DNA from 4 places in the Paenibacillus sp. FSL M7-1455 genome. Region 1 is predicted to be linked to each of the others. Evidence: predicted binding sites of a transcription regulator. Region 1 holds the regulator's gene; each other region holds the start of a gene.
What was found. Region 1 encodes Rex, which represses fermentation and respiration genes when NADH is low (regulators of the CRP and FNR family bind a similar motif). Its sites were predicted from a motif close to TTGTGAAATATTTCACAA; they were not measured.
Positions count from the first base shown of each region.

Region 2: the regulator Rex is predicted to act here: its motif matches at 5,395-5,412, upstream of NYE48_RS26020 (TorD/DmsD family molecular chaperone).
Region 3: the regulator Rex is predicted to act here: its motif matches at 6,237-6,254, upstream of NYE48_RS03820 (nitrate/nitrite transporter).
Region 4: the regulator Rex is predicted to act here: its motif matches at 5,232-5,249, upstream of NYE48_RS26330 (cytochrome ubiquinol oxidase subunit I).

Region 1 is NZ_JBBORO010000001.1:3,744,182-3,751,787, forward strand. It holds gene NYE48_RS17145 (3-hydroxyacyl-CoA dehydrogenase family protein) at 1-10, opposite strand, end outside; gene NYE48_RS17150 (AAA family ATPase) at 158-1,660, opposite strand; gene NYE48_RS17155 (hypothetical protein) at 1,660-2,184, opposite strand; gene NYE48_RS17160 (cell wall elongation regulator TseB-like domain-containing protein) at 2,601-3,116, opposite strand; gene NYE48_RS17165 (amidohydrolase) at 3,141-4,451, opposite strand; gene NYE48_RS17170 (redox-sensing transcriptional repressor Rex) at 4,417-5,091, opposite strand; gene dinG (ATP-dependent DNA helicase DinG) at 5,152-7,606, opposite strand, start outside.
Region 2 is NZ_JBBORO010000001.1:5,681,872-5,689,477, forward strand. It holds gene NYE48_RS26000 (efflux RND transporter permease subunit) at 1-2,859, shown strand, start outside; gene NYE48_RS26005 (serine/threonine protein kinase) at 3,027-3,701, shown strand; gene NYE48_RS26010 (MerR family transcriptional regulator) at 3,782-4,153, shown strand; gene NYE48_RS26015 (thioredoxin family protein) at 4,156-4,473, shown strand; gene NYE48_RS26020 (TorD/DmsD family molecular chaperone) at 4,622-5,308, opposite strand; gene mobA (molybdenum cofactor guanylyltransferase) at 5,530-6,180, opposite strand; gene NYE48_RS26030 (MFS transporter) at 6,361-7,599, shown strand.
Region 3 is NZ_JBBORO010000001.1:842,716-850,321, forward strand. It holds gene NYE48_RS03785 (nitrate reductase subunit alpha) at 1-1,079, shown strand, start outside; gene narH (nitrate reductase subunit beta) at 1,069-2,604, shown strand; gene narJ (nitrate reductase molybdenum cofactor assembly chaperone) at 2,597-3,166, shown strand; gene narI (respiratory nitrate reductase subunit gamma) at 3,163-3,852, shown strand; gene NYE48_RS03805 (GAF domain-containing protein) at 3,928-4,392, shown strand; gene NYE48_RS03810 (sensor histidine kinase) at 4,389-5,465, shown strand; gene NYE48_RS03815 (response regulator transcription factor) at 5,462-6,109, shown strand; gene NYE48_RS03820 (nitrate/nitrite transporter) at 6,316-7,606, shown strand, end outside.
Region 4 is NZ_JBBORO010000001.1:5,756,374-5,763,979, forward strand. It holds gene cydC (thiol reductant ABC exporter subunit CydC) at 1-879, opposite strand, end outside; gene cydD (thiol reductant ABC exporter subunit CydD) at 876-2,615, opposite strand; gene cydB (cytochrome d ubiquinol oxidase subunit II) at 2,615-3,634, opposite strand; gene NYE48_RS26330 (cytochrome ubiquinol oxidase subunit I) at 3,621-5,027, opposite strand; gene NYE48_RS26335 (hypothetical protein) at 5,387-5,872, opposite strand; gene NYE48_RS26340 (hypothetical protein) at 6,010-7,606, opposite strand, start outside.

The sequences.
Region 1 (7,606 bases):
TAAAGTACATGTTTCTCTTCCACCTTCCTATGGCCACTTGTTTGCGAATTTTCTATGTCGTACCCGTATCTTTAATGTAGGAGGGTACATGGTGACCCAAACTATAATAATAACTTAGCACAGAAAAAAAGTAAAAAAAAAGAACCAGCATCACAAATTATGCTGGTAATTGGGAATGTTCACGAAATAGTCGACGAAATTGGTCTCCGGACAGCGTTTCTTCCTTCAGCAGGATATCGAGCGACTGTTCGTAAATCGTCCGGCGTTCCTCCAGCATCGTCCGCGTCCGTTTCATGAGATCTTCCAAAATGGCATTGTTTTCTTTCATCAGCTCTTCTTTCGTCACCATGTCCAAATCGACGATGCCAAGGGACGTCAACCCGGATTTCATCATGGTTTGCACGATGTTCAGCGCCTGCTCGAAGTCGTTGCTCGAGCCGGTGCTGCGTCCGCCGTAGAAAATCTCCTCCGACGCGGCACCGCCAAGGGCGATCATAATTTGCTCCTCCAGGAACGTTTTCGTGTACAGATATTGTTCCTGGGTCGGATTATGCCGCACGTAACCAAGCGCTTTGCCGCGCGGGCTGAGCGCAACCTGGCTGACGCTTCCCGGACGGACAAGCTCTGCCATGATCGCGTGACCAAGCTCGTGAATCGCGACCCGTTTTTTCTCTTCGAGCGTCGATTCGCGGTCGGTGCGTTCGCCCATCATCACCTTGTCTATGGACATGGACAAATGTTTTTGTTCGATTTCTTTTAAGCCTTCGCGCATCGCGTAAATGGCCGCCTCGTTCATGACGCTCTCGAGCTGCGCCCCGGAAAAACCAAAGGATTCCTCGGCGATTTTCCCGAGGTCGACGCCCTCTTTAAGCGGCTTGTTTTTCGCATGCAGCCGGAGAATATGCTCGCGCCCCTTTTTATCGGGCAGGTCGACCTGGATATGCCGGTCGAAACGTCCCGGACGGAGCAGCGCGCTGTCGAGCATTTCCTTGCGGTTCGTTGCCGCGATAAGCAAAATTCTCGGACTGTCGGACGAATAAATCCCGTCCATTTCGGTCAGCAGCTGGTTCAGCGTCTGATCGTATTCGCGCTGCTGGCCGCCTTCGCGTTTGCCGCCGATCACGTCGATTTCATCAATGAAGATGATCGCGCTTTGTTTGTTTTCCTTCACGGCGCGGTTGCGCGCTTCGCGGAACAGCTCGCGCACGCGACCGGCGCCGACGCCGACGTACATTTCGACGAATTCGCTGCCGGACGAAGCCACGAATACGGAATCCGTATAATGCGCGGCCGCTTTCGCCATGAGCGTTTTCCCGGTTCCCGGAGGTCCCGTCAGCAGAATCCCTTTCAAAGGACGGATGCCGAGCTTTCGGATTTCTTCATGCTTGATCAAAAAGTCCAGCGCCTCCATCAGCTCCTGCTTCGCATGGTCCTGCCCGCCGATTTCTTCGAACGTCAGCTTCTTGGGCCCTCTTTTTTTGCGTTTGCGCTCCGCCCCGGCTCCTACGGCCAGTCCGCCGCGAACGCTCGCCATGAAAAGCAGCCCGCCGATCAGCAGCGCCGCAATGATCAACGGAATGATATTGACGCCGATATAAGCCAAAAATATGAGCAATACCGGAACGAAACCGACCAGCACCTCTTTGGTCCATCTTGGCATTATTCCCACACCCCTATCTTCGCGGGGTTCCGGGGCAGCACGATAAACTTGCTGGAATCGCCGTCGCTAAGGCTGATATACACGTTGTCCGTATCCATCTCCGTTTGGGTTTTGATGCCGGAATCTTTGGCCATTTGCTCCAGCTTGGCCGGAATTTCGGTATATTTCTTGTTGTCCATCGCTTCGGCGACGGAGAACATCGCGGAATTCCAGAAACGGTTCAGCTTCTCGGAGGAATGGTCCACGAAATCGAATTTCAGCTTGCGGTTGCCTACCACCGATTTTCCTTTGGTCGTAATTTGGTCTACAAGTCCCGATAAGTTCGTGTCAGGCTTCAAATCCAGTTTCAAATTGATCTGATTGCGGGTAATATCGAATTGGGCGTTGTTGACGCCTTTATAATTTTGAACGATTTTTTGCAGCGGCCCTTGCATCGTCGTCTGGCGATAAACGAACCATCCGCCGAACAGCACCGCCGCCGATATGACAACAGTAAGCGCAATTGGTATTGGACGCAGTTTCAAAACGTTGTCCTCCTCTCTTATTCTAAAAAATTATCTCTATCTGCTTAGATTGAATTAAAGCAAGTCACCTTCGAAAAACGAATTCCCCGTGGAATCGAAGAATGACATAAAAACTTTAATTCGTTCTATCTATATCATACGAAAAATAGACAACCGCGGCAAAGGAGCTCTAAGCAAAGCTTCTAAGTCACGGTCATTCCAAACTTTTTCAATCTGCATTCAACACGACGGTCACACCATTTTCAGAGAGTATATCTTTGAATCACAATATAGAGTATATCACATCGTATATACTAAATCGAAGGTAATGTGTGAAAGTATTTAAAATATTATCCTGCGCACGCCAAAGAACCCCATTTTCATGAGGTTCTTTTCCATTTATTAGCTAATGATTCGCATCAATGCGTTTAGGCGGATTAACGGTTAGGCAGCGTAAAAGGACCCCCGATGCTTTGGCCGTCGCTGAACCGGTAGAATTGATAATAATAATGATCCTTGGACCAGTAAAAAAGCTGCCATGCGTATTCGCCGTTGTACATCCCGGGCACGACCTTCAGCTTTTTGACGTCCGGAATTTCCTTCGTCGCTTTTTCCTTGATCTGATTTTCCGACATGCCGTTGGAGAGCAACTCTTCGTGCACCGCGCCCTCGCCCGGTTTCACTTTGCCGTTTTCGTCCATCGTCACCCACACCATGATCGGACGGTTGTCTTTGTCCAACCCTTCGATCGCCCAGCAGATCGTATCCCATACCGATTTTTGGGCTTCGGTCACCTTCACGAGGCTTGTCTCCTGTTTGGCCTTCAGAATGGCCGCCGTCTCTTGCGCGCGGATATCCTGCGTTACGTATATGTAATAACGGTAAAGCCCGAACACGATCAGCAGAAACGCGACGATGCCGAGAAAAATCCATTTCTTTTTGTTCTTTAGCATAAGTTCCCCTATCTTTGGCCGTTCTTACCGGGACAAGAGACCTTCGAACGCGGCTTGGGCTTCCCGGCGGATGCGCTCTTCGTCCATCGTCAGGCACGCGCCATGCTTCACGATCTGCTTGCCGTCCACCCACACGTGTTCGACGTCTTTGCCGCTAGCCGAGTAGATTGCATGGGAAATCAGATCGGTATGCGGGAGGAAATGGGCTTGGTCGGTATTCAGTGCGATAAAATCGGCTTTCATGCCCGGCGCAAGGGTACCGACGTCCTGCAGGAAAAGGGATTGCGCTCCGTATACCGTTCCCATTTTCAAGGCTTCGTAAGCCGGAACCGCCGTCGGGTCGCCGGACACCCCTTTATGGATGAGCGCCGCAAGACGCATTTCCTCGAACATGTCCAAATTGTTGTTGCTGGCCGCGCCGTCGGTGCCGAGCGAGACCGTTACGCCCGCTTTGAGCAGATCCGTCACGCGGGCCACGCCGCTCGCCAGCTTCAGGTTGCTGCCCGGATTGTGGGACACGGCCACGTTGTTGCGCGCCAATATGCCGATTTCTTCATCGGTTAAGTGAACGGCATGGGCGACCAGGGACGGTCTTGAAAATACGCCGAGCTTCTCCAAATGGGCGACCGGCCGCAAGCCGTAATCCCGAACGTTTTGCTCGACCTCGGCAATCGTTTCGGACATATGGGTATGCATCGGCAAATCCAGGTCAAACGCGGCCTGCACGAATTTCTCGATGAAATCCGGAGGACATGTATACGGCGCGTGCGGCGAAATCATCGTCGTGATCCGGCCGTCCGCCTTGCCGTTCCAATCCCGTGCGAACTGGATCGCCTCGTTCAGCTTGTGACGCTGAATGTCCTCGGAGCATAACCCGATGACGCCCCGCATGAGGGACGCGCGAATTCCCGACTCTTCGGTCACCTTTGCGACTTGGTCCATATGGTCATACATGTCCAGGAAGGTGGTCGTCCCGCCCTTGAGCATTTCCAGCACCGACAGCGCCGTTCCCCTATAGACGTCGGAAGAGGTAAACTTGGCTTCCATCGGCCACATTTTCTCCTGCAGCCAAATTTGCAGGGCCAGGTCGTCCCCGTACCCCCGCAGCAGCGACATCGCCGCATGCCCGTGCGTGTTGATCAGGCCGGGCATAAAAAACAGATGCGTGCCGTCGAATACGGGAACATCGTTTTCAAGCTCCGGCATTTCTTCCCCTATATAAGCGATGCGGTCGCCTTCGATGACCATGCAGCCCTGGATTACGGGCTTGTCTTGGTCAGGCACGGCAAAGCTGCCGTTTTTAATGATCCATTGGTTTGTCTTGTTCTCCGCCATCGGCTGAATCGTCCTTTCCGTTATTCAAATAATAAGCCAGGCTCAGCAGGTCCGTCGTGAAATCCGCCGCATGGATCCGGATGTTGGCCGGCGCCTTCAGAATGGTCGGCGCGAAGTTCAGGATCGCCTCGATCCCGGCGCCAATAAGCTGGTCGGCCACGTTCTGGGCCTCGACGGCGGGCACCGTAATGATGCCGATCCGGATATTCCGGTTTTTGATCGTATCCGTGATCTCTTCCATCGGCTGCACCGTCAGCGTATTGATTTTTTTGCCGATTTTTTTCGGATTTTCGTCGAAGACCGCCACGATTTTAATGTTTTCGCGCAGGTAAAAGTTGTAGTTGGAAAGCGCCTGTCCCAGGTTGCCGGCGCCCACCAGCACCGCGTTGATCTGCTGATCCAGGTTCAGGATGTGGCGGATCTTTTCAATCAGGTACGAAACGTCGTATCCGATCCCTTTCCGGCCGAAATCACCGAAATACGCCAGATCCTTGCGGATTTGTGCCGGGTTCAGGTCCAGTCGCTGACCAAGCTCCTGGGAGGAAACCGTCGCTACCTCCCGCTTGTGCAAATCATTCAAATAACGTAAATATACAGGCAATCTGCGGACGACCGCTTCGGAAATTTTCTCCGATTTCATGCATGTTCCCCCTATTTAACAGCTTAAATTCTATCGTTCGATCCTATGAAAAGGGTCGTATTAACCTTCTTGAAGCCATTCAGATATACGGGGAACCATTTTTTCCGTATTCATATGCTCCATCTTTGGCCCCGGCAAGGAATAGAGAAAATATTTCCCGTAGTAAGACTCGATTACGCGCGTATCGTATACGATGACGATTCCGCGGTCATTCGCCGTACGAACCAAGCGGCCGAAGCCCTGCTTAAAGCGGATGACCGCCTGCGGCACGGAAAGCTTCATGAACGGATTTTTCTTCTGGCGCTGCAAAAGTTCGGCTTTCGCTTCGTTCAGCGGGTGATTCGGCGGCTGGAACGGAAGCCTTACGATCGCCAGGCAGGTCAACGCTTCGCCGGGGATATCGACTCCCTCCCAGAAGCTGCTCGTACCGAGCAGCACCGAAGCGCTGCTGTCTTGAAACCGGCGAATGAGCTTGGTGCGGCTGCCGCTGTCCACGCCTTGGCCGAGCACGGTGATATCGCTGCCCGCAAGGGCGTTTTTCAGCGGTTCGTGCACCTGCCGGAGCATCCGGTACGAGGTGAACAGCACCAGCATTCGGCCATGGGTTGCGATCGCCGCGTCGGCCAGGGACCGCACGAGCGTGTCCACGAACACCGGATCGCCGACGCTTCCTTTTACGCTCGGGAAATCCCGCGGAATGACCAGCAACGCCTGGTCGCGGTATTTGAACGGGGAAGGAAGCTGCACGGATACCAGCCTGCCGCTCTCCTGGTCTTCCTGCAGACCAAGATTATCGATCATGTATTGGAAGGACTTGTCGACCGACAACGTAGCCGACGTTAATATAACGCTTTTCTTTTTATCGAAAAACAACTCCTTGAGCTGTTTGCTGACGTCTACCGGAACCGCATACAGCTGAAGCGATTTGCTGCGGAAATGGCTGCTTGCCTCCATCCAATAAACGACGGTGGCATCGTCCAGATTCATGAACGCCCGCAGATCGTCGCGTTCGGCAGCCAGATCCTTGAACAGGCCGCTAAGATCCGTTATCAGGCTGTCCGCGCTGTAATCGTCTTCGTTTTCCTTGTATTCGGCCAGCATTTTTTCGCCGCGGCGGACGATTTCGCTCATTTTCACATGGATCTGGTTCTCCATCGCCTTCAGTGTTTCCCATTCCTGCGGCCATTTCGACGGCTGGAGCCTCAGCACATATTGCCCGGATTCTCCCGGCGCGGCGTCATTCCTTTCCGGCATCAGGGCGAAAAGGGATTCGCTGAGCTTGTCCCAAGTTTCCTTGACGTCGACCAAATCTTCGCTGATGCGATCGATCGCCGCGATCCAGTCGCCGGCCCGCTCCTGCCCGGACGACTGCAGTTGTTGGCGGAGGGCGATAAGCTGTCCGCTCCGCGAATCTTTGTACAGACGCGTAAGGGTGTGGACGACGCTGAAATATTTCATGTGCAGCCCCAGATGTTTGCCGGCAACGTCCTCCAAATGATGGGCTTCGTCAATGACGAGGCGCTCATAGGACGGCAGCAGCTGATGACCCGCTTTAACGTCCGTGAACAGCTTGGAGTGGTTCGTAATGACGACGTCGGCGATGCCCGCTTCATGTTTCGCGCGGTGATAATAACATTTGCGGAACCACGGGCAGGCGCGGCCCAGGCAGGAATCCGAATCGCTGCTCACCGTTTCCCAGAAGTCGCCGCCCCTTCCCCCGAGATTCAGCTCCTCGTCGTCGCCGTTTTCGGTTTGCGCAAGCCATACGATCATCTGCGCAGCGGTAATCGTATCTTCCTTGGGATTAAAAAAGTCTCTTCTGTTTATTTTATGTTCAAATTTTCTCAAACACAAATAATGTTGTCTTCCCTTAAAGACCGCCGCCTTGAAAGGGAACGGCACAACCTGCGTCAACAATGGCACGTCGCGCTCCCGCAGCTGCTCCTGAAGGTTGATCGTGTGCGTGCTGATCATCACCTTTTGCTGCTGCTTGACGCTTTGGTAAATGGAAGGAATAAGGTATCCCAGCGATTTGCCGGTACCCGTTCCCGCCTCGATCAGCAGATGCTTGTCCTCGTTCAGCGCGTTCATCACCTGATCGAACATGATCGTTTGCGGTTCGCGCTCCTCGTATTGGGGCATAATAGCCTTAAGACGATTTTGAATTTCGCCCAAATATTCCTTGAACTCCACCCCGGCGAGAGGGTTGTCGTCCCCTTCGTCCCGCGGCGGTTTCATTTCCGTCCAGTCTTCGACGGCCAGGGCAAACTGGCGGTAAAACGTATGGCTGTTCAGGTCCTGAATCGGCTCCTGTTCCTTTTCCTGGCACAAGCCGTCAAAAAACCATCCCAAATCGCTGTCTTCGTCGGCAAACAGTTCGGTGAGCCGCTGCAGCGTGATGAGAGGCAAGTCCCTGAGTTCTGACAGGCATTTCAAAAATACATAAGCCGTCGCCAATGCATCGCTGTCCGCCTGATGGGGCCGGTCATGCTGGATGCCGAAATGCGACGTGACC
Region 2 (7,606 bases), 1.9 Mb from region 1:
CAGAAGCCTACCATCTCCAAATTCAGCATGAACTCGCTCCCCGTCGTGTCCCTCAGCGCCTCCGACGATTCGGACGATCTGGAGAAGCTGACCCGCAATATCGAAAATCAGGTAGAGCCCGAACTGGAAAAAATCCCGGGCGTCGCCTCCATCTCGATTTCGGGGCAATACGTCAAGGAAGTAAAGCTGAAGTTTAACAAAGAAAAAATGGCCCAGCTCGGCCTTTCCGAAGACACCGTCAAAGGCATCGTCCAAGGATCTTCGATCCATGTGCCGCTGGGCTTGTTCACGCTGGATCAATCCTCGAAGGCCGTTGTCGTCGACGGCAACGTCATTACGCTGGACGACCTGAAAAACCTGGCCATCCCCGTCATCCCTAACGCGGGAGGCGCAGCCTCCGGAGCGGCCGGAGCACAGGGACAAGGCGCAGCGGCCGGCGCTCCCGCCCAAGGAGCAGGGTCGGCAGCCGGTGCGCAGGGCAATGCCGCTCCGCCTGCCGGAGGCGCCAGTGCAGGCATGACCGGCAGCGCAGCCGGGCAAGGACTTGCGGCGGCCGGCATCCCGACGGTCAAATTGAGCGATATCGCCGACATCCAGGTCATCGGCAAGGCCGAGTCGGTATCCCGGACGAACGGCAAGGCTTCAATCGGCCTGCAGATCGTCAAGGACAACGACGCCAACACCGTCGAAGTGGTGAACGCCGTCAAAGATAAAGCGAAGGCTCTGGAAAGCGAGTTCAAGGGCATGCACCTGACGGTTCTGCTCGACCAGGGCAAGCCGATCGAGGACGCCGTGTCCACGATGATGAGCAAAGCGGTATTCGGCGCTTTGTTCGCGGTGATCATCATCCTGATCTTCCTGAGAAACATCCGTTCGACGCTGATTTCGATCCTGTCGATCCCGCTCTCCCTGCTGATCGCGCTGTTGATCCTGTGGAGACTGGACATCACCCTGAACGTGATGACGCTCGGCGCCATGACCGTCGCGATCGGGCGCGTCGTCGACGACTCGATCGTCGTCATCGAAAATATTTACCGCCGGATGAGCAGCAGCGGCGAGAAACTTCGCGGACGCGAGTTGATTCGCGAAGCCACGCGCGAAATGTTCATCCCGATCATGTCGTCGACGATCGTGACGATCGCGGTCTTCCTGCCGCTTGCGTTCGTCAGCGGCATGGTCGGCGAGCTGTTCCTGCCGTTTGCATTGACGATGGTATTCGCCCTGCTGGCTTCCCTGCTCGTGGCGATCACGCTCGTGCCGATGATGGCGCATTCCTTGTTCCGCAAAGGCATCAAGGCATCGAAGAAGCATGACCATGACAAGCCCGGCAAAATGGCCCGCGGCTACCAACGCATCCTGAACTGGTCGCTTTCGCATAAGCTGCTCACCTTCGGCCTGGCCGTGATTCTGCTTGTGGCGAGCTGCTTCCTGACGCCGCTCATCGGAACAAGCTTCCTGCCGGATCAGGAGGACAAATACGTCATGGTGACGTACTCTCCGGAGCCTGGCGCTCAGCTGGAAACGGTCGAAAAACGCGCTTTGGATGCGGAAAAATACATTTTGCAACAGCCTGACGTCGACAAAATGCAGTATTCCGTCGGCGGCAGCGGCAATCCGCTTGGCGGCGGCTCCTCCAATTCGGGGCTCTTTTATATCGAATACAAAAAAGACACCAAAGATTTCGAAAACGTGAAGAAGAACCTCATCGAAGGACTGAAAAAACAAGTCGCCAAGGGCGAATGGGCCACGATGGACATGGCGGGCGGCCTGGGCGGAAGCTCGCTGAACGTCAGCGTGTTCGGCAACAGCCTGGAGGACATCAAGCCGGTGGCCGATCAAATCCTGAAGCTGGTCGAAGCGGACAAAGCCAATTTCGAAAAAGCAAAAACGAGCCTGTCCAAAGCCTATGACCAGTACACGATCATCGCCGACCAGCAGAAGCTGAGCTCCCTGGGGCTTACGGCAGGGCAAATCGCCATGAAGCTGAGTCCGGAAAGAGAGAAGCCGGTGCTGACCGAGGTTGAGGTCGAAAACAAAAAATACAAAGTGTACATCGAAACCGACGGCAAAGATTACAAGAGCATCGGCGACATCGAAAAAGAAACGATTGCATCCCCGCTTGGCATGAACGTGCCGATCAAAGACGTCGCGAAAGTCGAAAAAGGCTCTTCGCCGGATACGATTACGCGCACGGACGGCAAAATGGTCGTCAACGTCACGGCGAACATTGTATCAAGCAACGTGGGCAAGGCATCCGCCGATTTGCAGAAGGGCATCGACAAAATCAATCTTCCGGACGGCGTGGAAGTCAAATTCGGGGGAACGACCGAGCAGATCAACGACACCTTTACGCAGCTTGGCCTCGCCATGGCGGCGGCCGTCGCGATCGTGTATTTCGTGCTCGTCGTGACGTTCGGCGGCGGTCTGGCGCCGTTTGCGATCCTCTTCTCCCTGCCGTTTACGATCATCGGCGCGCTGGTCGGCCTGTGGCTCGGCGGAGAAACGCTGAACGTATCTTCGCTAATGGGTGCGCTCATGCTGATCGGTATCGTCGTCACCAACGCGATCGTCCTGATCGACCGGGTCATTCACAAGGAACGCGAAGGCCTGTCGACGCGCGAAGCGCTGCTGGAAGCAGGAGCAACCCGTCTGCGTCCGATTCTGATGACCGCGCTCGCCACCATCGGCGCCCTGCTCCCGCTCGTCACCGGGCTGGAAAGCAGCGCAGGCATCATTTCGAGGGGCCTCGGCATTACCGTGATCGGCGGCCTGATCAGCTCCACCTTGCTGACGCTGGTCATCGTGCCGGTCGTATACGAATTCCTGATGAAGTTCCGCAGACCCAAAATAGAGGATTAAATTCAAGAAGCGCAGCATAACCAATAAGGACGCGTTCTTCCCCGAGCGGGAGGGGCGCGTCCTTTATCGTGCCTCCGCTTGAGCCATAACTTCGGCCCGCAAGTTTGTATCGGCCTGCAGCTTGCAGTAAAATGAAAAAAATCCGCAGCACCAAGGAGGCAGCCATGATGAATGAAGAATGGAAACAGGCGGAACCGGCATTATCCCGCATGGAAGTGCTGAAGCAGGGAGATAACGATCCCGTATCCATCGTCGGCGAATCGGACGACTTGTACTGCATCGGCGTCGGAACCGACGCTGCCGTGTTTGTATACGAGCCTCTTCCCGCTTATGCCTACAAACTTTATACCGAACCCGCGCTGCCGAAAAAACAGGCTGAAACCGAGGTATACCATAAGCTTGCGGGCATTCCGTATTTCCCCGTCTATTACGGCGCCGGCGACCGTTACGTCGTCATCAGCCGCGAGGAAGGAACGACCTTGTACGACTGCCTGCTCTACGGCATCCCGGTCCCAAGGCAGGTGATCGACGATGTGGAGGCGGCACGCGATCTGGTTCGGAGGAACGGGCTGAACCCGAGGGACATTCACCTCAAAAACGTGCTTATGCAGAATGGCCGGGGGAAAGTGCTCGATGTGTCCGAATATATCCAAAGCGGGAACGACAAACGCTGGGAGCATCTGCTGTGGGCTTACGACAACGTGTATCCGCTTTTGGAGGGAAGAAAGCTCCCGCTATGGCTGCTTGAGGCGGTCAAAGCCGCATACAACCGCCTGGACCCGCTCAACATTAACCTGCAGGAGTTTGCGGAACGGATTCGAAAGCTGTTTTACAAAAAATAAGGCGACAGATTCCTCTTGACCCTCACATTAATGTCAGGCTTTACAATAAACATACCCCGGGCAGGAAGGAGGAGTTCACGGTGAATATCGGAGAGTTGTCGTCGTTGACCGGAGCAAGCATCCGCTCCCTTCGTTACTACGAGCAAAAGGGCCTGCTGTCGCCGTTCCGGGAAGATAACGGATACCGGGAGTACGCCCCGTTTGCCGTAGAGCAGGTGCGCTCGATTCAGCTGTATTTGAATCTGGGGCTGTCAACCGATGAGATTGCCGGCATCCTGCAGTGCGTGCTGAAAAACAAGGAAGCCTTCTGCGAGGAGGTGCTGCCGATCTACCGGCAGAAGCTTCAGGACATCGACGAACAAATCGAGCTGCTGACGAACATCCGGCAGAACTTGACCGACCGGATCGATGCCATCCTGCTCGAGCGGTCCATATCTGGTCAGGAGGAATAACGATGAGCATCGAAACCGTCAACGATGAGACGTTTGCGGCACGCATCCAACCGGAAGGAACCACGCTTGTGGAATTCGGAGCGGAATGGTGTCCTCCGTGCAAAACGCTGCTGCCCATGCTGGGCGAGCTGTCGCACGAACAAGGAAGCCAGGTCCGCTTTCTGCAAGTAGATTGCGACGAATCCCCGGAGACGGCAAGCAGGTACCGGGTGATGTCCGTGCCGACGGTGATCGTGTTCCGGGACGGAGAGCCCGTAGAGAAGCTGGTCGGCTTGCGGCCGAAAAGCGTGTATGAGCAAGTTCTCTCCAAACACGGCTGAAAGCGACCGGCCAACAATAAAAAGCCCTTTGCAGATATATAGCGCATGACTTTTCGGACGCCCTCGGCGCCGATTAAAAAGTCGCGGCCCACGCCGCTAACCTGCGAGGACAGCAAAAGGCGCATGCCGCACCGGCACGCGCCTTTCTTTATTTCGTCAGCTCTATTCGCAACAATTTCAGCATCAATAGATCATAGGGAATAAACTCGCCCAAAATGCCGCCGATTTCCCGGTAAAGCGGAGTACGCGCGCTGGCGGCCAGTTCCTTCGCAAACTGCGGCGTCCACTGCAGCAAATGCCGCTCCAAAAAATCGACCTGCGTATCCAGCCACGTCAGCCTGCATTCCGGCAGCCCTGCCGTCAAGGCCATATGTTCCCCGGCCACGGCCATAAACTCAAGCTCGATCGTCAGATGATCGTCCGTTTCGCTTTGCAGCTTGTTAAAGACGATGCCGCAGTCCTCGTAAGCCTCCCGGATTTGCCGCAGGCAGCGCCGGGCGCCGCGCGCGTCTCCCGTCCGATAGGCGCTTTCGCGAACGCAAGGGAAAACCGCATTCCGGCCGACGAAGAGCCGCCCGTATTCTTCCGTCTCCGTCCGGCAAGCCGCCAGCAGCCGATCCGGCGTTATGCTTGCCAAATAATCCTGCAGCCGGCGCCCTCCTGCAGTAAGCGCCAGCTCCTCCCGCAGCCCGGCTTGGCGCTGCCACGGCGCGATCTGCGCCAGTCCCGGCGGACTCTCCAAAAAATCGATCAGCAGCTGGTACGCCCAGCCCCTGCCCTGCAGCCATTGGGCTCCTTCCACCGTATCCAGCAGCGGTTCCAGCGTTGTCGTCATTGCCGCCCCTCCTTGATCCAGGTCCGGATATTGTTCAGCATGATGCATCTTCCTAACTTCACCTTACCTGAAACCCAGCCGCAGTTATGTGACTTAATTCACATCAAGCGATTCAAATCCGCCCATTTTACAGAAGAGTGGCATAGAAACGCTCGAAGCCCCCTCATCCCTGATGCCGCTCAGCCGAAACACCGCAGCATGGCCATAAATGGCGGGGCGCCTTAACGCCCCGCCTCTTCTTCGCGCCGCTTCGCGAGCGCAGCCCGGTAATCCTCCGGACGGTTCATATTAAAAAACACATGGCCGGCTTCAAGCCCCGTCTCCTTGGCCAAAACGTCTTCGGGGATATACCGGACCCGAAGACGCTCCAGCCATTCGGTCATCCGCAGCCGGCCGGTTGCGAGCGAATCCTCCAGCGCGGGCAGCACGCTGGCGTGATAAGCCGCCAGCAGCGGCTGCACCCGGCCTCCCTCCATCGGGATGACCGCTTGGAATCCGCCGGCAGCCGGACCGGTTTCCGCGTCCTCTGCGATCTTTTTCAGAAAACGGAACAGCCCCGGCGTGACGAAAGGCATGTCGCAGGCTGCGACGATAATCCACGGCGTCCTGGCCGCATGCAGCGCCGCATGGATGCCGGACAAAGGCCCCTGCCCCGGATATCGGTCGCAGACGATCTCCCTGCCAAGCATATGGTAGGCGCTAGCGTTTTGCCCGTTTGCGGCGACGATCACATCGAGGCCGGCCTCCGACATGGCTCCGATAATGGCCTCGATCGCCTTTTCCCCGCCGACGGCCAGCAGCGCTTTATTTTGCCCCATTCGCCTCGATTCACCGCCTGCCAATACCACGCCGGTCAGCTTCGCATCCGCCATCGAATCACCTCCTGAAAATTCGGTCCGTCCCCCCTCTGATTACGGCCGTTCATCGTTTAAAAACCGCGCGGGGTGGACACTTTAACAATTATTGGTTTGTATCCCTTTTCAACAAATGATAAAGTGAGGGTGGCGGCTTCTATACCTAGCCTCTGTCAATTTGCATTCGGTCGGAAAGGAATGTGCAACGTGCATGATCGTGTAAAAAAACAGTCCAAGCTGCTGCCGCTTAAGGCATTTAATTTCTTAATTTACGGAACCATGGTGATCTTCACCAGCTTTTTTCAATTATACCTGCAGGACGCAGGCATGAACAAATTCGAAATCGGCAGCTTGATGGCGCTTGGCCCGCTCGTGTCCCTCTTCGCCAATCCGTTCTGGATGAAGTGGAGCGATCGTCTGCATAATACGAGACGCATCCTGCTGATCATGATGACCGGCACCTTGCTGCTCCTTCAATTGGTGTTCCATGCCGGCACCTACGGAATGGTTTATTTGGCGATGATCCTCTTTTTCTTCTTTCAGAGCCCGCTGTTCGCCCAAAGCAACACGCTGATTCTGGGATACACGGCGAGCCAGCCGAAAAGGTTCGGCGCGTTCCGGAACTGGGGTTCGATCGGTTGGGCGGTGGTCGCCGTGACCGCGGGCATGCTCATCGACCGGATCGGCATATCCCGGCTGTCGTTCCTTGTCACGGGCATTTTGCTGCTCGCCATCGGTACGGTTCTGCTCCTTCCGCCGCTGAAGGCGGCCTCGGAGACGCCGCCCATCCGGCTGAGGGGACTGGCCCAATTTGTCATCAACCGGTATTTCGTGGCGTTCATACTGCTTGGGATCGTCGTTTCCGTCCCCAATGTCATGAATAATACGTTTATGTCGCTTTATATTACGGAGCTTGGCGGTTCCAAAACGATGGTCGGGTTTGCCGTGTTTCTCTCGTCGTTTCTGGAGGTGGCCGTGCTGATCCTCTTTCACCGTTTCCTGAAACGCTCCCTTCCTACCCTGATCGGGTGTCTGGGACTGGTAAGCGTGCTTTTCTGCATACGGTGGTTGATGATGGCCGGCGCTTCGCATCCGCTTGAAGTCGCGTTCATTCAAATTATGCATTGCATCACGTTCGGCGGATATTTTTACGTCGGCATCCAAGTCGTCAGCCAGCTTGTTCCACCGGCTTATCGCGCATCGGCGCAATCCCTGTTCACGCTCACCTGGAGCGGCATTTCCGGGGTCATCGGCAGCTTGGCCGGCGGATGGCTGTACCAGAACTTCGGCGGCGCCACGATGTACAACATGGGCTTCATGATGGCTTTGGTCGGGGCCGTCGGCTTCGGCATGATGTGGTATTGGCTGCGCTCGCAGGGCCATCACCCGAAAACGGACATCCCTGAAGAAGGATTCGAGGAAATGCAAGACGTCTAAGGCACCA
Region 3 (7,606 bases), 2.9 Mb from region 1:
CGGGCAAAACGATGCCGAACCTGACCGTCGTCGAACGCGATTACACGCAAATTTACGATAAATTCATTACGCTCGGACCGAATTTGGCAACGGGCAAAGTCGGGGCGCACGGCGTCAGCTTTTCGGTGGCCGAGGAATACGAAGAGCTGAAGCCCATGAACGGGACGTATGAAGACGATTCGATCAAAAGCGGGCTTCCGAAGCTCTATACCGCCAGAAACGCGGCGGATGTCATATTAAACATTTCCTCAGCTACGAACGGCCGGGTGTCGCAGCGCGCCTGGGAATCCGCCGAAAAGGACACGGGCGTGCCGTTGAAGGACATTTCGGCGGATCGCGCCGCGGAGCGGATTACCTTCCAGAGCATTACCGCCCAGCCGAGGGAAGTCATCCCGACGCCGGTGTTCAGCGGATCGAACAAAATGGGCAGAAGATACTCGCCGTTTACGACGAATATCGAGCGCCTCGTGCCGTTCCGGACGCTGACGGGCAGACAGCATTTTTATATCGACCATGAAATTTTCCGGCAGTTCGGCGAAGCGCTGCCGGTCTACAAACCGACGCTGCCGCCGATGGTGTTCGGACCTCGCGACAAACAGGTTGCCGGCGGCAAAGACACGCTTGTGCTCCGCTATCTGACGCCGCATGGCAAATGGAACATCCACAGCACGTACCAGGATAACCTGCACATGCTGACGCTGTTCCGGGGCGGACCGACGGTGTGGCTGAACGACGAAGATGCGGGGGGGAACGGGATTCGTGATAACGACTGGCTGGAGGTATACAACCGCAACGGGGTCGTGACGGCCCGGGCCGTGGTCAGCCACCGGATGCCCAAGGGAACGATGTACATGTACCATGCCCAGGATAAACATATCAACGTCCCCGGCTCCGAGATCACGAAGGAACGTGGCGGCAGCCACAACGCGCCGACCCGGATTCACGTCAAGCCGACGCAGATGGTCGGCGGATATGCCCAGCTCAGCTATGGATTCAACTACTACGGACCGATCGGCAACCAGCGGGATGTGTACGTGGCTGTCCGCAAAATGAAAGAGGTGGATTGGCTTGAAGATTAAAGCGCAAGTCGCCATGGTAATGAATCTGGACAAATGCATCGGCTGTCACACATGCAGCGTTACCTGCAAAAGTACCTGGACGAACCGGCCCGGAGCCGAATATATGTGGTTCAACAACGTCGAAACGAAACCCGGCGTCGGGTATCCGGTCCAGTGGGAGGATCAGGAGAAATACAAGGGGGGCTGGACGCTCCATAAAGGGAAGTTGCAGCTGAAATCCGGCAGCAAGCTGTCCAAAATCGCGCTCGGCAAAATTTTCTACAATCCCGATATGCCGGAAATGAAGGATTACTATGAGCCATGGACCTATAACTATGAGCATCTAACCAATGCCGGAGAGAAGAAACATCAGCCGGTGGCCCGTCCGAAATCGGCCGTCACCGGAGAAACGATGGACCTGGAATGGGGCCCGAACTGGGAAGACGACCTAGCGGGTGCCCATGTAACGGGGCCGAAGGACCCGAATATCGAAAAGATCGAGGAAGAGATCAAGTTCAACTTCGAGCAGACGTTCATGATGTATTTGCCCCGCCTGTGCGAGCACTGCCTGAATCCTAGCTGCGTCGCATCCTGCCCTTCGGGAGCGATGTACAAGCGGGACGAGGACGGAATCGTGCTGGTGGACCAGGAAGCTTGCCGCGGCTGGCGCTACTGCATGACCGGCTGCCCATACAAAAAGGTGTACTTTAACTGGAAAACGAACAAGGCAGAGAAATGCACCTTCTGTTTTCCAAGAATCGAAGCAGGGCTGCCGACGGTATGCTCGGAGACCTGCACCGGCCGCATCCGGTATTTGGGTGTGATGCTGTATGACGCCGACCGGGTGCAGGAAGCGGCCTCCACGCCGGACGAAAAGGATCTGTACCAGGCACAATGCGATCTGTTCCTCAATCCGCATGATCCTGCCGTCATCGGGCAGGCGCGAAAGGACGGCATCACGGAAGAATGGATCGAAGCTGCGCAGAACTCGCCTGTTTACAAGTTGGCCATTGAATACAAGTTGGCTTTCCCGCTTCATCCGGAATACCGGACGCTGCCGATGGTATGGTATGTGCCGCCGCTGAGTCCGATCATGAACTATTTTGAAGGCAGGGATTCGATCGCGAACCCGGACATGATTTTCCCGGCGATCGAAGAGATGCGCACGCCGATCCAGTACCTCGCCAATCTGCTGACGGCGGGCGACGCCGCGACGGTGAAGGAAGCCTTGCAAAAATTGGCGATGATGCGTTCCTACATGCGCGCGCAGTCGTCCGGGGCCGGGTTTGACGAAGCGCGTCTGGCACGGGTGGGCCTGACAGCCGCCCAAATCAAACAGATGTACCGTCTGCTGGCGATCGCCAAATACGAAGACCGGTTTGTCATCCCGACGTCGCATAAAGAAAGCCATATGGACGTCTACCGCTCCCAAGGACTCGAAGGCTTCGGCGCGGCATGCGGCGGATGCGGCCCGGCAAGCCCGCAGGGCAAAACCGGCAAAGAGCTGTACGAGGAGAACTTCTACGGGGGGATCTGGCGTGATTAACATCGAAAAGCTGCATGGGCATAAAGCTGCGTTCGGATTTTTCGCCCGGATGCTGACGTACCCGGAGAAGCTTGATTTTCATCCGCTCGTATTGGAGGAGTCGATCGGTTACTCCCATCCGGCATATGCTTCGGTTCTTACCTTCTGGAATTTGATGCACGAATACAGCATGGAAAGCATCGAGGAGATGTACGTTCAAACGTTCGATTTTCAAAAGGAAACGACGCTTTACATGACCTACGCGAAATTCGGCGACGGGAAGGAGCGCGGAAAGATGCTGGTCGGGCTGAAAGAGACCTATCAGCGGTTCGGCCTGGATATCAACAGCTCCGAGCTGTCGGATTACCTGCCGCTGATGTGCGAGTTTTTGATTGCGGCCGACTGGAGGGGACGGGAAAAGGAAGCTGCGGAAAGCCTGGATCTGGTGGTCGCCGTGATGGAGGACGGTACGTATCATCTTCTTAAGGCCTTGAAAAAGCTCGAAAGCCCTTATTCCCATCTCATTCAAGGGCTGCGCGACACGTTTAAAGCATGCATCGTTCAGGAGGCTGCCGGATCATGAAGATGATGGATCAGTTTCTGTGGGTTATTTTTCCGTATATGTGCGTGGTGGTCTTTATCGTCGGCCATGTTTACCGTTACCGTACGGACCAATTCAACTGGACGGCCAAATCGAGCGAATTTATCGAGAAAAAACATTTGAAGCTTGGAAGCCTGATGTTCCATCTGGGCATCATTCCCGTCATTGGCGGGCATATCGTCGGTCTCGGCATTCCCCGGTCATGGATGGAGGCCGCGGGGATCGACGACCATCTGTACCACATCGGTGCGGTGTACGTCGGCGGGGTGTTCGGTCTGGTGACATTGGCGGGAATGCTGCTGCTGACGGCCCGGCGGTTTACGTTCAAAAACGTGCGCCGGCTCAGCTCGGCCTCGGATTTGATCGTCAATGCGCTGCTTTTATTCATCGTGTTTATGGGCATGTACAGCACGCTGGTTACCAATTGGGCGCAGCCGGATTTCAACTACCGGGAGAGCATATCGGTTTGGTTCCGGGATCTGCTCATCTTGCGCCCCGACGCTTCGTTGATGCGAGACGTTCCGCTTAGTTTTCAAATACACGTATTAGCGGGCTTTTGCATCTTCGCCTTATGGCCGTTTACCCGGCTTGTCCATGTGTGGAGCGTTCCTTTGAATTATTTGGGCAGAAGATATATCCTGTATAGAAGGCACCGCAAATCTGCATAAAGGGACCGCCATGATAAAAAGTAGACGAGAGAAGGCGCTGACGGCCTTCTTTTCTACATCGGGGGAGTTATGACGATGAACAATCAGCCGGGCTTTCATTATCAGGAGGAAATCGACAAGCTTCGGGAACGGTTCCGATTCGATTTCGTGTCCTTGGCATGGGTACAGCCGGCTGAGGACCGGTTCGTGTTAACCTGGCAGTATGCCTCGGGAAATTTGAACGAACGTTACAAACGGATCGTGCTTCATTCCGGCAAGGGGATTGCGGGCATCGTATTCAAAACCGGCAAGCCGATGCTTATTCAAAATGTCGCGGCAGACCTGAACTCAAGGGACCTGTTCAATTATCCGATCATCGTCGCCGAGCAGCTGAAAAGCCTGGGGGCCGTTCCGCTTTGGGAGGGAAAACGCGTCGTCGGCGTGCTGCTTGCGGGGTATCGGACGGAGGATCGGCTGGATGAATCCTCGTTCGTGCTTTTTCAGCAAGGTCTTGAAACGGAATTCGGAGCGTTCCGCGTAAAGGAGGGGGCGCACCCTTGATTCAAATGACGGAGGAGCATTTGCACGATCTGCTCAAAAAGATGTACCTGAACAGCATGGAGGCTATCTTTTTTATCAACGAGGACGGCAACGTGATCGCCATGAACCCGGCCGCGGAGAACATTTTGGACGTCGACGTGATCCGGCGGATGCGCTCGGGCGTGGATGAATCCTTTTGCCAAACCTGCAAGGGGTATACGGATGAAAAGGATCTGATCTCCTGCTCCAAATGTTATCTGGATTACCCTCAAGGGGAATTTTCCTCGTTCCAGGTGTACTTGAAAACGCGCGGCGAAGGGATCGTCCCGTATGCGGCCAGCTATCATACGATCGACGAGTCCCGCGGAATCCGGGTGCTGATGCTGCTCGATCTGACGAAACAGCAGAAGACGCAGGAAATGCTGCAGCGGATGAACATGCTGAAATATGTCATTAAGGCCCAGGAAGACGAACGGAAAAGGATCTCGCGCGAGCTGCACGACAGCGTGGCCCAGGAGCTGCTGAGCCTGCTTGTCGACCTGCGCGTGTTCAAATACATGAACGTGGGGGAGGATGTGCTTGGCAAATTGAAGCAAACCGAGGCGTCGCTTACCCGATTGCTCGACGATATCCGGCATTTGTCGGTGGAGCTCCGTCCGGCTTCCTTGGATGATCTGGGACTGGAGGCCGCTTTCCGTTCGCATTTCAAATGGATCGAAAAAAATTACGGCATCCTCGTCCATTTCTCCGCCGAGCTGGCCGCCGCCCGGTATGGCAGCGAAATTGAAACGGTCGTTTATCGCGTATGCCAGGAGGCGGTGTTAAACGCCCTGAAATATTCGGGCAGGGACGAGGTTCATGTGCGGTTATGCGAGGAACAAGGCCGGCTTCTGCTGACGGTTCGCGACGAAGGCGTCGGATTCGACCTGAATGCCGGCGAAGCCAAAGGAACCGGCCTCGGGCTGTACGGCATGCGCGAACGCGCCGAACTGGTCGGGGGGCAGTTCATGCTGCTGTCGGCTCCCGGCGGCGGGACGACCGTTCAGCTCCGCATTCCGATATCTTCATTTGAAGGGGAGGGAAGCGAATCATGAAAATCGTGATCGCGGATGATCACGCGGTCGTCCGCAGCGGCTTTTCCATGATCCTGAATTACCAGCCGGACATGGAAGTCGTGGCGACGGCCGCCGACGGCCTGGAGGCATACGCGATGGTGGCGAAACATCGTCCGGACGTGCTTCTGATGGACTTAAGCATGCCTCCCGGCGAGAGCGGACTGATCGCAACAGGCAAGATCAGCGCCGATTTTCCGGAGACGAAAATTTTGATATTAACGATGTACGACGATGACGATTACCTGTTCCACGTCCTTAAAAACGGCGCTTCGGGTTACGTTCTCAAAAACGCGCCCGATGAGGAGCTCGTCTCGGCCATTCGCATGGTGCATAAAGGGGGAACCTACATCCATCCCCAGATGGCGACCTCGCTGGTGCGGGAGTTCATCAAAAAAGACAGCGAAAGTGCCGACAACGATCCGTTTAACAGCCTGTCCAAACGGGAGATCGAAATTTTGCCGCTGATCGCCAAAGGATACGGCAACAAGGAAATCGCGGAGAAATTGTACGTATCGGTGAAGACGGTGGAAGCCCACAAGGCCAAAATCATGGAGAAGCTGAATCTGAAAAGCCGCCCGGAGCTGGTGGAATATGCGCTGAAGAAAAAGCTTCTCGATTTTTAACTTCTTGTTGGTTTTTCGCGAACTCGTAAAATGTGCAGGCCATACTTCAATTGAATCCATTCCGTTTCACCATCATCGATATATAGGGAAGTTCCCCGGCAAGGTTCAGGGAACTTCCCTATTACCTTTGTGAATACATGCACTTACAATAAGACATGGGGATCAATACAGTCAGCCATTCAATACGTTTGAAAAAGGTGATGGACGTGATCAAAAAAATGCAGCTGCCGCTGCAAACATTGAATCTGGTGCTGGGGTTTATGGTATGGGTCATCATCTCCGCGCTTCTGCCGTTCATCCGCGAGGATATATCCATTCCGGCGGACCGGCTTGCGATCCTGACGGCAATCCCGGTCGTTCTGGGTTCGATCCTGCGGATTCCGTTAGGGTATTACGCCAATGTGGTCGGGGCCAGGATCGTATTTATCGCAAGCTTTATCCTGCTGCTTTTCCCCGTCTATTTGATTAGCGCGGCTTCGTCTTTTACCCATCTGGTCATCGGGGGGCTTTTCCTCGGAATCGGAGGGGCCGTGTTTTCGGTCGGCGTTACCTCGCTGCCCAAATATTACGCCAAAGAAAAGCTGGGGCTGGTCAACGGCATTTACGGGATGGGGAACATCGGCACGGCCGTCACCACGTTTGCCGCTCCCGTTATCGCCACGCAGATCGGGTGGAGCAGCACGGTCCGGCTGTATTTGATTTTGCTGCTGTTGTTCGCCGTCCTGAACGTTTTTTTGGGCGACCGTAAAGAAGTAAAAATAAAAACGCCGATCGTGGAGCAAATCCAAGGGGTCTACAAAAATGAAAAGCTGTGGTTTTTCTCCCTGTTTTATTTCATCACGTTCGGGTCGTTCGTAGCGTTTACGGTCTATCTGCCGAACTTTTTGGTGTCGCATTTCGAGCTCTCCAAAGTGGACGCAGGGATGCGTACGGCGGGTTTTATCGTCGTCGCCACCTGTTTGCGTCCCGTCGGCGGCTGGCTTGCGGATAAATTCAAACCGCTGTTTTTGCTCATGGCCGTTTTTGTCGGGCTGACGATCGCGGCGATTCTGCTTGCCTTCTCGCCCTCCATCGGTTTGTATACGGCCGGCTGCTTAACCATCGCCGTTGGGGCGGGTCTAGGGAACGGCATTATTTTCAAGCTGGTTCCGCTTTATTTCAACAAACAGGCCGGCATCGTCAACGGGATCGTGTCCATGATGGGCGGCTTGGGCGGATTTTTCCCGCCGCTGATGCTTTCCTTCATCCATTCGGTGACGGGTCAATACTCCATCGGCTTCATGGCGCTTTCCCAGGTTGCTTTAGCCAGTCTGGTCATCGTGGTCTGGATGTATTACCAGGATAAACTGGCGGTATCCTCCGAGGTGTTTAACTCGACGGGCCAAGGCATCCTTGTGACGGACACGAAAGGGAAAATCCATGCCGTCAATCCGGCCTTCACGGAGCTTACGGGGTATACGGAGGAAGAGATCATCGGCAAAAATCCCAAGGTGCTCA
Region 4 (7,606 bases), 2.0 Mb from region 1:
CGGCAGAAACGCATCCATCATCGGGAAGACGACGAGCGTAAAAGCCGCGATCAGCACGGCCGGGATGTGCCCGGCGGCGTATTCTCCGGCCGCCCATACCGCCATCGAAAGCACGCAAAAGCCCACCACGATTTGGCCGGCGAGCTGCCGCCAACGCGCCCAGCTTTTGAGCTGGCCGTCCACCCGCGCAGCCTCTTTCGCCGCCGCATCGTATGCAGCCAAAAACTGCCGCTCCCTGCCGCTGATCACCCAATCGCTCATGCCGAGCACGGCGTCGGTCAGCATGGCGTACAACCCGCTGCGCTGTTTTTTCGCCAAACGGCTTTTCGCCTTGGTGACGAGCAGCGATGCCCACGGCAGGACGACGATCAGCACCAAAATGTACAGCGCCATCACCAAAGCAAAACGAAGATCGAACCGCCCCAATGCCGCGATCGATCCTATATAAAGCACCAACGCCGCTACGCTCGGGAATACCGTCCGCAAGTATACGTCCTGCAAATATTCGATATCGTCCGCGAGCACGCCCAGCACGTCTCCGGTTCGGAACCGGGATGAAATGAACAACGCTTGCGGTTCCAGGACGCGATACAATCGGGTCCGCATCCGGGAGACGATCCGCAGCACGGCGTCATGGCTGACCAGGCGCTCCACGTAATGGACGACCGCGCGCCCGATCCCGAACGTGCGCACAAGCACGATCGGCACGTACACCATCAAAATATTTTCCGGCCGCATCGCCGCCTTGGAAATAAGGAAACCCGAGGTAAACATCAGCATCGCCGCGGTCAGGAGCGTCAGGCAGCCAAGGGCGATAATGACCAGAAAACGGCCGAGATACGCCCGTACATAAGGCCGAAGCCAGCCTTCTTCCCTCATGCGATTCCCTCCCTTTGCGACCGGATCAGGCCATAATAAGCTCCCTTGCGGGAGATCAGCTCCTCGTGCGTGCCGACTTCGGCGACACGTCCGTGTTCCAGCACGACGATCAGGTCCATGTCCGGCATCCAGTGCAGCCGGTGCGTCGCGAGCAATACCAGCTTCCCTTCGAACAGCGGCAGCATCGTCTGCTTCAGTTCATATTCGGTCTCGATATCCAGATGCGCCGTCGGTTCATCCAAAAGAATAACGGGCCGATCGCTGAGAAAAGCCCGGGCCAGCGCCACGCGCTGCGCCTGCCCTCCGCTCAGCTGGCGGCCGCCACCGCCGATCGGCTCCTCCACGCCGTGCGGCAGGCCCCGAACGAGTTCCGTGAGCCCGGCCGCAGCGACGGCGCGCTCCACGTCTGAGCTGGATGCTTCCGGCGCATAAAAACGAATGTTATCCGCAAGCGTGCTGCTGAAAATAAACGGATGCTGCGGAATATACGCCATCAGCTTTCTCCATTCCCCCAGCGCCGGGGCATCCAAACGCCGTCCATCCACTGCCATGAACCCTTCGGACGGCTGCAAAAATCCGCCAAGCACGTCGATGAACGTGGATTTGCCCGCGCCGCTGGCGCCGATGATACCGATTTTGCCCGTCCCCCGCAGTTCCAGCGAAAGGTCCCTCAGCGAATAAGGCCCTTCCTGCTCATGCCGTACGGCCACTTCCGATAAGGACAGGCGGCTTTGGGCCGTCCAGTTCAGTTCTCTTTTTTCCTGACCGTCCTTCGGCTCATCCGCGGTCCCGGGAAGCGGCTCCTCGATGATGCTCCGCATGGCGGCCCCGGCTTCCTTGCCGTCCAGCGTGGCATGAAAATCGGCGCCCACCATCCGCACGGGCAAAAAATACTCCGGCGCCAGAATGAGCACCGTCAATCCGGTCACCAGCGCCAGATCGCCGCTGATCAGCCGCAAGCCCAGTCCGACGGCAACGACGGCGACCGACAGCATCGTAAAAAAGTCAAGCGCAAAGGAAGACAAAAACGCCACCCTCAGCGTGCGCATCGTCGCCGACCGGTATCGATCGCTGACCCTGGCGACGCTGCCGATATGCTCCCGGCTCTGCCCAAGCAGCTTCAGCGTCTCCAGTCCGCGGAGCGAATCGACGAAGTGGTTGGAGAGCGTGCGGTACGTATCCAGCTGCTTTTCCGTCGTTTTGCGCGCAGCCAGCCCGACCAGGATCAAAAACGCGGTCAAGATCGGCATCGCCAGGATCAGAATAATTCCCGACGTGATGTCCTGCATGAAAATATACGCGAGGACGACCCATGGAATGAGCGCCATTCCGGCCATCCGCGGCACGATCAGCTCCAGGTAGTTCCGGAATTTCGCCGTTCCTTCCAGTATGAGCGTGACCAGGTTGCCCGTGCCCTCCTGCTTCGCGAATCTTGGCCCGAGCTGAAACAGCTTCTCCATCACTTGCCGCCGCAGGCCGGCTCCGGTCCGTTCGGCGAAGGCATGGCTCATTTTTTGCTGAACGAAACCTATGAGATGCCGGACCAGGAACGCTCCGAAAAACATCGACAACTTCAGGTACTGGCTGTGAAGCGGTTCGCCGGCAAAAAGGGCGGAGAGCGCCTCCGCCAGCCATCTTGCCAGCAGGATGATCGACAGGCTTTGCGCAAGCGTTAATGCAAGTGAGGCGGCAAGAATTGGCTTTATCCCTTTATAGCCGAGCAAATTCCGATCCATTAATATTCCAGATGCCCTTTCTCGTGAACCCGCTTATGGAAGACAAAATAACTCCAGATCTGGTAACCAAGCACGAACGGCAGCAGGGATAAAGCCACGATCGTCATCACTTTCAGCGAATAATGTCCGGAAGCCGCGTTGTCCACCGTCAGGTTGAAGGCGGCGTCGATCGAACTGATCATGACGTTCGGGAACAATCCGATGAAAAACGTCGCGATCGTCATGGCGATCACCGCGCCGGTCATGCCAAACGCCCACCCGTCTTTTTGCTTGCCGGAAAACACGACCGCGAGCACGAACGCGATAGCCAAAGCCGCAAGCACGCCCACCAAGATACCGCCATGGGCTTCAAAAATGCCGGTGTTGAAATACGTCAGCGTAAAGAACGCGACAACGAGTACCGCAAGCGGAACCATCAGGCTGCGGGCCATGCGGCGCGCGCGGGCCTGAAGGTCGCCCGTCACCCGCAGCGTCGCGAACAGCAGGCCGTGCACAAGGCAAAGCACCACCATCGTCAATCCGCCGACCACGGAATAGAAGTTGACGATATCGCCGAAAAACGAAGCTTTCATTTCCATCGCCCGGTCGATCGGCAGGCCTTGAATCAAATCGGCGAACACGACGCCCAGCAGAAGCGGCGGCAGCAGGCTGCCGAGCAGGATGACGATATCCCATGTTTTTTTCCAGGACGCCTTTTCCACCTTGCCCCGGTATTCAAAGGCCACCCCCCGCCCGATGAGCGCCAGCAACAGCAGTACCAGCGGCGTGTAGAACCCGCTGAACAACGTGGCGTACCAGTTCGGAAATGCCGCGAACATCGCGCCTCCGGCCGTCAGCAGCCATACCTCGTTGGCATCCCAGAACGGGCCGATGGAGTTGATCAGCACCCGGCGTTCGGTATCGGTTTTCGCCAAAATGCCCGTCGACATCCCGATGCCGAAATCAAAACCTTCGAGGAAAAAGAACCCCGTAAACAGCACCGCGACGAGCACGAACCACAGCTCATTAAGAGATAGCATGGCGGTATTCCTCCTTATCGAATGGATCGCTGGACGTTTCCGCCTGCGTTTCGGCGGCATACGGTCCCTTTTGGATGACGCGGATAAACAGGTAGGCCATCACGACGGCCAGTATGGCATAAATGGCTACGAAGGCGATCAACGAAAACAGCACTTGGCCCGCGGTAACGCTCGGGGACACGCCGTCGGCGGTCGTCATCAGTCCGAACACCGTCCATGGCTGGCGCCCGATTTCCGTCATGATCCAGCCCGACGTATTGGCGATGATCGGCAGCGAAATCGCAAAAACCATCAGGCGCATAAACCACTTGTTGCCGTTTTCCAGCTTTTTGCGGGCCGCCAAGTATACCCCGTACATGCTGAGCAGAATGAGCAGCGTGCCGCTCGCCACCATGATCCGGAAGCTCCAGAAGGTCGTGCGCACCGGAGGAATATAATCGCCCGGCCCGTATTGCTGCTCATATTGCGCTTGCAGCTCTTTCATGCCCTGCACTTCGCCCGAAAACTTGCTGTAAGACAAAAAGCTGAGCAGGTAAGGGATCTGGAACTCCCCGGTATTCCGCTGGTTTTCCGTATCGATGAACGCCGTCACCGTCCAAGGCGCCGGGTCGCCGCTGTTTTCCCAAAGCGCTTCGGTTGCAGCCATTTTCATCGGTTGGGTTTTGACCAGATATTGGGCCTGCTGGTGACCGACAAGCGCCACGCCGATCGAGGAAACAAGCCCGATGACGGTGGCGATCACAAACGATTTTTTGAAAAACGGCACGTCTTGTTTCTTGAGCAGCTTATACGCGCTGACCCCGGCAATGAGGAATGCGCCCGTCATGAACGCGGCCAATATCGTATGCGGGAACTCCAGCAGCAGCTGGCCGTTCGTGATCAGCGCCAAAAAGTCGTTCATTTCGGCCCGGCCGTTGTTGATCGTAAAACCGACGGGACGCTGCATGAAAGAGTTTGCCGCCAAAATCCAAAACGCGGACAGGATCGTCCCGATGGCAACCAGCCAGATGCACAGCGCATGCACTTTTTTCGAAAGCCGTTCCCAGCCGAAAATCCAAAGTCCGATAAACGTCGATTCCATAAAAAAGGCAAGCAGCGCCTCTACCGCCAGCGGAGCGCCAAATACGTCGCCGACGAACCGGGAATACGCCGACCAGTTCATGCCGAACTGGAATTCCTGCAGAATGCCCGTCACGACGCCGATCGCGAAGTTGATCAGGAACAGCTTGCCCCAGAACTTCGCCATCCGTTTGTACTCTTCTTTGCCTTTGACGACGTACATCGTCTCCATGATGGCGATCGTAAACGCCAGGCCGATGGACACGGGCACGAAGAAAAAGTGAAAAATCGTCGTCGCCGCAAACTGAATCCGCGACAGCATAATTACGTCCATTGTTCTTCCCTCTTTCTCATAGTTTTCAAGTTAGAACCCTTGGGCGATGGATTCGAATACCCCATCCTTTTGTTTTCCTCGGCATTTTGCAAAACCCGGCTTTCGCGCTCCCGGGCTGCAAAATCCCCTTCTTCCTGTATTCTGGCAGAGCATCGGGATTCTAAATGTGATAAATGTCACAATCTTAGGTCCAAAAGCCCACTTATGTGAATTATGTCACAAAATATTAAAAATTTTAGGCATCGCCCCAAACAAAAGGGACCGTTCCAAGCCGCACGCGGCCCGAAAGCAGTCCCTTAATGGTTCGGATTTCCTCTATATCTTCTCGCCCGGACGGGGGCGTTTCGCGCAAATTCCTGCTAGTCTCTTGCTACGTAATACTTGTTCGTCATGTACCAGGCATCGCCTTTGTCCGTAGCCACTTTGCCCTTCTTCTTGTCCAAAAACACGATCTCGTTGCATTTGGAACAATACCATTTGGTCGTGTAGTACTGGGAATAGGTCGTGTAAGTCGTGCCGCATTTGCAGTCGACTTTGAAGTACACGCGGTTCTCTTCATACGCTTTGGACAGCTGATCGGTATTATCCGATTCCGTGGGGCGGTTGCCTACGGGCTTGATGACTTCGGCGTAGTTGGAGAAACGGTTGTGCACTTTGAAATCCGCGACCAGCTCTGGATTAAGGCCGAAAAACTCCTTGCCAATAGCTGTAATGAATTTCGCATCGGTGCGATAGCACTCGATCCATTCCTGAATTTGCTTATTCGATAAAGGTACAGTTCCTTTAATGCCACTATTCAAGGTGTAGGTCATGATGGTCAGGTTCTCATTGTCTTCATAGAACATTAATTCAGAAACCTCCTTATGATTTCATCTATTAATGTACTACTTCTTTGTACCATAATCAAAGTGTGAAATATAGGCAGGAAAGTGCAAATTTTTTTCGCCGGTGCAAGAACGGGTAATTTTACCTATTCAGGTACTTAAGACGCAGGCAGCTCGCGGAAAGCCAGCTTCCAAGCCAGGAGATTCAGAACGAGCAGAAGCAGCATATATAAATACTCGCCGTAAGGTAAAAATGTAAAGCCAAAATGCGCACCCGCGAAGACGCCGAGCAGCACTAAAAGCCCAAAAATGACGAACCCGCTGCCGGATTGCGAGCCTTGAAACGGCTGCGAAAACGGCAGTCCCTTCTCCAGCGCCATAAAGCTGACGACCACGTACAATAGCACCCCGAGTAAAATGACGATGAGACTTGGCACGATCCTTGCTCCGAAAATGATCAGGAAGATCACGGCCTGCAAAAGAAACACCGGAGCAAACAGCCGGACGACCATGGCTTTCAGCGCGCCTTTGTAGATGGGTGCGGTATCCGTCAGCGGCGCGGTTTGGTAGATCCAGGCCCCTTTATAGTTGCCCGAGTATTTGAGCATCATGATGATGCTCGGGATCATCAGCGCGCAGAAGTACAGGAACAGGAACCCTTTGCCCGTCCTCATGGCGGCAAAACCGCCTTCCGAACGCAGCGTGTTGAACATGAAAATGAACGGAAAGATGATCGAAAAGCCAAGCTGCGGATACACCTTGAGCTTGAAGTCCCTCTCCCGGCCCATCATGTCCCAGGAAAAACGGAAAAAGAGCCTTTCGAGCTTCCCCCGGCAAAAGAGCTTGCCCAGCCCTTCCTGCAGGCGGAAACCTCCCGACTTGCCCCGCCCGTGATGGCTGGCGAGCTTTTGCAAATTGCGTTCAAAGGAAGGCATCAGCAAGGAATACACCCACCATGCTACCAGCGGCCCGACAACGGACAGCACCGAAAAGACGACGATCAGCGGCGATTTCCCTTCGCCAAGCAGCCATTCGAACGGAGAAGCGAACCAAGCGGGAAAAATGAAAATTTCCCACCATTGCGGCCTGAATGCGACCTTTAAATCCACGAAGTTGAATAATCTGGAAATAAACTGATAACCTACCGTCATCACGATGGTCAGTCCGATCTGGACGTAATTGATGATGTCTTTCAGCTTCTCCCCGTCGAAAAACCGCAGCACAAGCCAATAGAGCACGGCCGTCAGGACCACGATAAAGAAATCCATCAGGATGACTTCTACGAGAAAGAGCAGGAAAAACAGGACGCCATGCCGGAACAAACCGACCACAAGCGGCACCACGGTCAGCGATCCGGTCAGCAGCAGCAGGTAAATCAACACATGCAGCAGCTTGGCCATACTGATCGTTCGGCGCTGCACCGGTTTGGAAAACAAAATGTTCCTGTCGCGCACATCGAGCATCACCGAGGAAAAGTCGGAGATCATGGAGGTCGTAATCATAAACATGAGGATGCCGAACACCAGGCTCATCTGAAACATGTAGTTCGTCTTCATGACGACAAACGGTACCAGCACGACGCTGATGACGACGTAAATCCACAGCGACTTGATAAATTGGTTGGACTGATTGTCAGGGTCGGCCGTTTTGGAGGATTTCTGGATGAGCGTCGGCACCCTGCGGCCGTCCATCAGCAGCTTGATCTCCAAAATGCGGCGCATCATATCGTAGTCGATCCCGGATTTTTCAAACACT